DNA from 2 places in the Rhizobium sp. 01L410 genome. Region 1 is predicted to be linked to the other one. Evidence: riboswitches for the same ligand, from Rfam matches in the RefSeq annotation. Region 1 holds a riboswitch; the other holds the start of a gene.
The links. A riboswitch is a leader RNA that binds a small molecule or an ion and turns the genes downstream of it on or off. The one in region 1 is predicted to bind S-adenosylmethionine.
Positions count from the first base shown of each region.

Region 2: linked by a shared signal. The riboswitch ahead of metA (homoserine O-acetyltransferase MetA) and the one ahead of AC1DV9_RS07540 (O-succinylhomoserine sulfhydrylase) in region 1 are both predicted to bind S-adenosylmethionine.

Region 1 covers NZ_JBFTST010000003.1:66,085-69,489, forward strand. Annotated here, with positions in the region: gene AC1DV9_RS07525 (methyl-accepting chemotaxis protein) at 1-284, shown strand, start outside; tRNA gene AC1DV9_RS07530 (tRNA-Gly) at 375-448, opposite strand; gene AC1DV9_RS07535 (2'-deoxycytidine 5'-triphosphate deaminase) at 492-1,586, opposite strand; SAM riboswitch at 1,660-1,738, shown strand; gene AC1DV9_RS07540 (O-succinylhomoserine sulfhydrylase) at 1,780-2,964, shown strand; gene apaG (Co2+/Mg2+ efflux protein ApaG) at 3,177-3,405, shown strand, end outside.
Region 2 covers NZ_JBFTST010000004.1:205,474-208,878, reverse strand. Annotated here, with positions in the region: gene AC1DV9_RS10690 (aldose epimerase family protein) at 1-953, opposite strand, end outside; gene metA (homoserine O-acetyltransferase MetA) at 1,091-2,014, opposite strand; SAM riboswitch at 2,080-2,157, opposite strand; gene AC1DV9_RS10680 (ABC transporter ATP-binding protein/permease) at 2,304-3,405, shown strand, end outside.

The DNA of each region.
Region 1 (3,405 bases):
CGGCATCGCTGAACAACCTTCTTTCGGAGTTCAGGCTGACCGGAACCGGTGGCTTTGCCGCCGCGGCACCCGCCTCACATTCCGCTCCCCGCCCGGCCGCAGCACCCCGCCCAGCACCGGCCCGCGCAGCCAACCCGCGCCCAGCCTCGATCCGCGTCGCCAACGAAGGAACCGCAAGGCCCGCCGCATCACCGGCGCGCGCACTCGGCCAGAAACTCGCCAGCGCCTTTGGCAAGAGCAGCCCGGCGGCGGAAAGCAAGGAAGCCGACTGGACGGAGTTCTGAGCAACCGGAAATCAAAACGTCAAATGAGCGGCTCCGGCCGCTCATTTCATTTTAAGTGCAGGGAAAACTGGAGCGGGTGAAGTGCGTAAATGGAGCGGGTGAAGGGAATCGAACCCTCGTATTCAGCTTGGGAAGCTGCTGCTCTACCATTGAGCTACACCCGCGTGCCCGAAGCCTTCCAACAGATGGGAGGCGGTGTCAAGGCGGTCAGATGCGGAAGTGTTTCGACAGCTTGAGGCCTTGGGCCTGGTAATTGGAGCCGAGGCCGGAGCCGTAGAGGCTTTCGGGTTTTTCCAGCATGTGCTCGTAGATCAGGCGGCCAACGATCTGGCCGTCTTCGAGGATGAAGGGGACCTCGTGGCTGCGCACTTCGAGAACGGCGCGGCTGCCGCGACCGCCGGCGGGAGCGTGGCCGAAACCCGGATCGAAGAAGCCGGCGTAGTGGACGCGGAATTCGCCGACCAAGGGGTCGAAGGGGGTCATCTCGGCGGCGTAATGCGGGGGCACGTGCACGGCTTCGCGGGAGACGAGGATGTAGAACTCGTCCGGGTCGAGGATCAGCTCGTTGCGGCCGCGGCTATAGAGCGGCTCCCAGAAATCGAAAATGTCGTGCTGGGCCTTCTTGTCGACATCGACGACGGCGGTGTGGTGCTTGCCGCGATAGCCGATCAGGCCTTCCTTGTCGCCTGCGAGATCGATCGACAGGGCAATGCCGCCGCCTGAGACGTTCGGCTTGGCGCTGGCGACCAGCGTCTCGCTGTCATGCAGCGCCTGAAGGTCCGGTTCGCCAAGAATGGAATGGCCGACGCGGAAGCGGATCTGCGACAGGCGCGAGCCGCGGCGCACGACGATCGGAAAGGTGCGCGGGCTGATTTCGAGATAGAGCGGGCCGGAATAGCCGGCCGGGATCTTGTCGAACTCCTGCGCGTAGTCAGTGATGACGCGCGTGAAGATATCGAGGCGGCCGGTCGAGCTCTTCGGGTTGGCGGAGGCCGACATGCCGGCCGGCAGATCGACACGCTCCATCAGGGGAACGATATAGACGCAGCCGGTTTCGAGGACAGCCCCTTCGGAGAGATCGATGACATGCAGGCTCAGGCGATCGAGCTTGTCCGAGACGAGATGCGAAGGGCCGGGCATGAAGCTGGCGCGCACCCGGAACGCCTTGGCGCCAAGGCGCAGGTCGAGGCTTGCCGGCTGGATCTGGTCACGGTCGAGTTCCCGTTCGGAGATCAGGCGGCCGGTCTCAAACAACGCAGCAATGGCACGATCGGCCAAAATTCCAGTTTCGCGAGCCATCATGCTCCATCCATAGTTCGTGGCCGACAAAACCAAATACGGGGAATTGACGCAAGCAGCTAACGGCAGTATTGCAGCTTTATCCCGTGGTGATTTGGCCGGTCGGCTTGCAGCCACGTTAAACAAGTGGCTAAAAAGACCGGGTATGAAACCGGTCTGCTTTTGCGGCCGGTTTTTTTGTTTTTGAGGTGATGGCATGAGCAAGTCCTGGCGCCCTGCAACCCAACTCGTTCACGGAGGCACTCTGCGCTCGCAATATGGCGAGATGTCGGAGGCAATCTACCTGACGCAAGGTTTCGTCTACGACACGTCGGAGGCGGCCGAGGCCCGCTTCAAGGGCGAGACCGAAGGCTTCATCTACGCCCGCTACGGCAGCCCCACCAACGACATGTTCGAGAAGCGCATGTGCGCACTTGAGGGCGCGGAAGATGCGCGCGCCACGGCCTCCGGCATGGCCGCCGTCACCGCTGCAATCCTCTGCCAGCTGAAGGCTGGCGACCATATCGTTGCGGCCCGCGCCCTCTTCGGCTCCTGCCGCTGGGTGGTCGAGACGCTGGCGCCGAAATACGGCATCGAATGCACGCTCGTTGACGGCCGATACCTGGAAAACTGGGAAAAGGCGATCACGCCGAAGACCAAAGTGTTCTTCCTGGAAAGCCCGACCAACCCGACACTCGAGATCGTGGATATCGCCGGCGTTGCCAAGCTCGCCAACCAGGTCGGCGCCAAGGTCGTGGTCGACAACGTCTTTGCGACGCCGCTCTTCCAGAAGCCTCTGGAGCTCGGCGCTCACATCGTCATCTATTCGGCGACCAAGCACATCGACGGCCAGGGCCGCTGCCTCGGCGGCGTCGTGCTCTCCGACAAGGCGTGGATCGACGAGCACCTGCACGACTACTTCCGCCACACTGGCCCGGCCATGTCGCCGTTCAACGCATGGACGCTCCTGAAGGGCATCGAGACGCTGCCGCTGCGTGTGGCCCAGCAGACCAGGAATGCCGCAAAGATTGCCGATTTCCTGGCCGAGCAGAAGCAGGTTGCACGCGTCATTTATCCCGGCCGCAAGGACCATCCGCAGGCCGATATCATCGCCAAGCAGATGACCGGCGGCTCGACGCTGGTCTGCTTCGAGCTGAAGGGCGGCAAGGACGCAGCCTTCAAGCTGCAGAACGCGCTCGACGTGGTAACGATCTCGAACAATCTCGGCGATACGCGCAGCCTGATCACCCATCCGGCAACGACAACGCACAAGAATCTTTCGGATGAGGCCCGTGCCGAACTCGGCATTTCGGCCGGCACCGTGCGTCTTTCGGCGGGCATCGAAGATACCGACGATCTGCTGGAAGATTTCGCCCAGGCTCTGTCGAAGATCCCGGCTTAAGCAGCAAGCCGCCGGACTTGCCGGTCCGGCGGCCCGCCCCACCTAAAGCTTCAGTCAGCTCTGCTTTATTAGAGTCATTAACTTTGAATGTTAGGATTAACAATCAAAACGGCGTGCAATCGCCTGTATTTGGCTGATGATACGGTGGCATTTCTTGACGGAGCCAATGCCGTATAAGATACGAGTAAGATATCCTGACTAAGGTGTAAGGCATGTACCGGGCCCTCACACGCGATATAGAAGTTGTTGTCGAGCCGTTTTATCTGGAGGAGCAATCCGATCCGGACGACGATCGCTATGTCTGGGGATACCGCATCGTCATCAGCAACAATTCCGGCCTGTCAGTCAAACTCGTCAACCGTTACTGGAACATAACGGACCAGAACGGTGTGGTCGACGAGGTGACGGGACCTGGAGTCGTCGGCGAGCAGCCACGGCTGG
Region 2 (3,405 bases), on a different contig from region 1:
AAGCCCTCGTGATTGATCGCATCCGGCCAGACCTGGGTCTCCAGGCAGAACCCGGCGAACGGTCCGTACTTGCGGCCATCGAGACCTGGCACGGCGACATTCAGCTTGAAACCGGCATAGAACTGCACGCCAGGTTCGGTCGTGCGCACTTCCATCGACACGCCGGAATTGAGGCTGCGGGCCAGCACGGCGGTGCGCTTGGCGACACGCTCCTTCGACAGGCAGAAATTATGATCGTAGAGCGCCTGTTCCGAACCTTCGAAACGCTTCATCGGCGCCATTTCGCGGAAATCGAAAGCCGTGCCGTCGACCGGGCGCAGTTCCCCGGTCGGGATCTGCCGCTCGTCGGTCGGCAGATAGTGATCGGCCGCGATCATGATATCGTGGCCAAGCGCGTCATCGCGGCCGTCCAGATTGAAATAGGCGTGCTGGCAGACATTGGCGAGCGTCGGCTGGTCGGACGTCGATTCATAGACGATCGAGAACTCGCCGTTGCCGTGAACCCGGTAGGTGGCCTGGATCGTGCAATTGCCCGGATAGCCGGCGCGGCCATCGGGATCGACGATCTTCAGGACAACGCGATCGACGGCATGCTCGACGATCGTCCAGTTGCGCTTGGCAATGTTGTCGCTGCCGCCATGCAGATGCGAAACGCCCTTTTCGTTGAGCTCCAGCTGGTAGTCCTTGCCGTCGAGCGTGAACTTGCCGCCGCCGATGCGGTTGGCGCAGCGCCCGGGCGTCGCACCGAAATAGGAGGAGTAGGCCGGATATTCGGAAAACTTGTCGAAGCCGAGCAGCAGCGGGGCATCGTGGCCGTCGAGCCTGAGATCCTGGATGACAGCGCCCCAGCTCATGATCTTGGCTGTCAGACCGCCGCCTTTGATCTCGACGCGATAGACGGTTTCTCCGTCTTTCGTCGTTCCGAAAACTTCCCGCTTGAGCTCTTCCGCCATTATACCATCGTCCTGAAATCTGTTCGCATCCGGCAGCGAAACTGCCCCCATTTGCCGCGAACCGCAACTGCCAATGCCAAAAAAGAAATGCCGCTGCGGCAAAGGCAGCAGCATAGCATCAACAGTTTGATAAGCCGTCAGATTTTCGTGCCGATCTCGTTGAGGTCGTAGGACGTCGTCTGATAGATTTCATTGATCCAGTTGCCGAAGAGCAGATGTGCATGACTGCGCCAGCGATTTTGCGGCGGCAGCGCCGGGTCGTTGTGCGGGAAGTAGTTGTGCGGCATCTTGATCGGCACGCCGGCATTCACGTCGCGGAAATATTCGTCCGACAGCGACGTCGAATCGTATTCGACATGGTTGAAGATGTAGAGGCGTTTGCTGGCCTCTTCCTGAACCAGACAGACGCCCATCTCGTTTGATTCCATCAGGATCTCGAGACCCTGCGCCTTTTCGATGTCGCCGCGGCGCACTTCCGTCCAGCGCGACACCGGAATCTCGAAATTGTCCGAGAAGCCGTTGAGATAGACCGAGGACGGCTTCAGGTTCTTGTGGCGATAAACGCCGAATGCCTTCTCCTTCAGCTCATGCTTGGGAACGCCGTGGAAGTGGTAGATCGCCGCCATCGCGCCCCAGCAGACGTTCATCGTCGAATGCACGTTGGTGCGCGTCCACTCGAAGATTTCCTGCATCTCGCTCCAATAGTTGACGTCCTCGAAGGGCATCAGCTCGATCGGCGCGCCGGTGATGATGAAGCCGTCGAACTTGCGATGCTTCACCTCTTCCCAGGTCTGGTAGAAGGCCAGCAGATGGTCTTCCGACGTGTTCTTGGCCTTATGGTTGCCGACCCTGATCAGCGACAGCTCGACCTGCAGCGGCGAGGCGCCGACAAGGCGCGCCATCTGCACTTCAGTCTTGATCTTGTTCGGCATGAGGTTGAGAAGCCCGATCTGAAGCGGGCGGATATCCTGGCGGATAGCCACTGTCTCAGTCATCACCCGCACACCCTCCTGAACGAGGGTTTCGAAAGCGGGCAGCGTGTCAGGAATCTTGATGGGCATTGCATTCACTCGATCGAACAGGACAACCGGCAAATAAAAAAACCGGTGGCGAAAAAAGAATCGCTACCGGTCCGCACGCGGCCCTTTAGCGACTTATTTAACGTGGCTGCAAGCCGGCCGGCCAAATCACCACGATCCTCTAGATAGCGCTGACAGCGCCGCGAATCAATCGTGATTCGCAACCTGCACTTTGAGCTAGGTAACTCACGCATTAATGACTGGTAGAATCTGTTGATGGACAGCACGCGCTACCATGTTAATCAGGGATGATGCTGTACAGGAATGCATGATGACGGACGACGCCAAAGGCGGGGCTGTCGGCCAGCGGCAAGATAGGGTCGGATACGATCTCAGCCTCGGCTATCGCCTCAAATTGATGTTTCTAGCCTTCTGGGCTTCGAAAGTGCGCGGCAAGATCCTGTCTCTCGCCGCCATCCTTATGTTCGTCATCTTGGCGACGGCCTACGGTCAGGTCGTTCTCAACCGCTGGAACGCGCCGTTCTATGATTCGCTGCAGCGGCGCGATGTCGGCGAGTTCTTCCATCAGCTTCAGATTTTCGGTCTGATCGCCGGCTCTCTGCTACTTCTCAATGTCGGCCAGGCCTGGCTTAACCAGATGACGGCGCTCTATATGCGCGAGGGCCTGACCCGCGATCTCGTCGATCAATGGCTGAAGCACAAGCGGGCCCTGCGGCTGGCCTCGAGCGGGCTGATCGGCGTCAATCCGGACCAGCGCCTGCATGAGGACGCCCGCAACCTTGCCGAAAGCACCACCGGCCTCGTTCTCGGCCTCATCCAGTCGACGATCCTGCTCGTCAGCTTCATCGGCGTGCTCTGGGAGCTGTCGAGCGGCTTCGTCTTCCACTTCCGCACCTATTCCTTCGCCATCCCCGGCTACATGGTCTGGGCCGCCGTCTTCTACGCCGCGTCGGCATCGATCCTCAGCCAAATCGTCGGCCGAAAGCTGGTGCCGATCAACGCCGAGCGCTTCTCCAAGGAAGCCGAACTCCGCTTCTCGCTGATGCACGCCAACGAGAATATGCCGGCGATTACCGTCGCCAGAGGCGAGGAAAACGAGCGCCAGCGCATCAACACCGATATCAGCACGGTTCTCGCCGTCCTCAAGCGCCTGACTATGGCCAACACCAACCTCACCTGGGTTTCCGCCGGTTACGGCTGGCTGGTCATCGTCATCCCGATCATCGTCGCCGCGCCCGCCTATTTCTCCGGCGGCCTGACCTTCGGTGAGCTGATGATGTCGGTCGGCGCCTTCAACCAGGTCAATACGGCGCTGCGCTGGTATGTCGCCAATTTCGGCCCGATCGCCGAATGGCGCGCGACGCTGAACCGCGTGACCGATTTCCGCCATGCGCTTGAGCATATGGATGAGC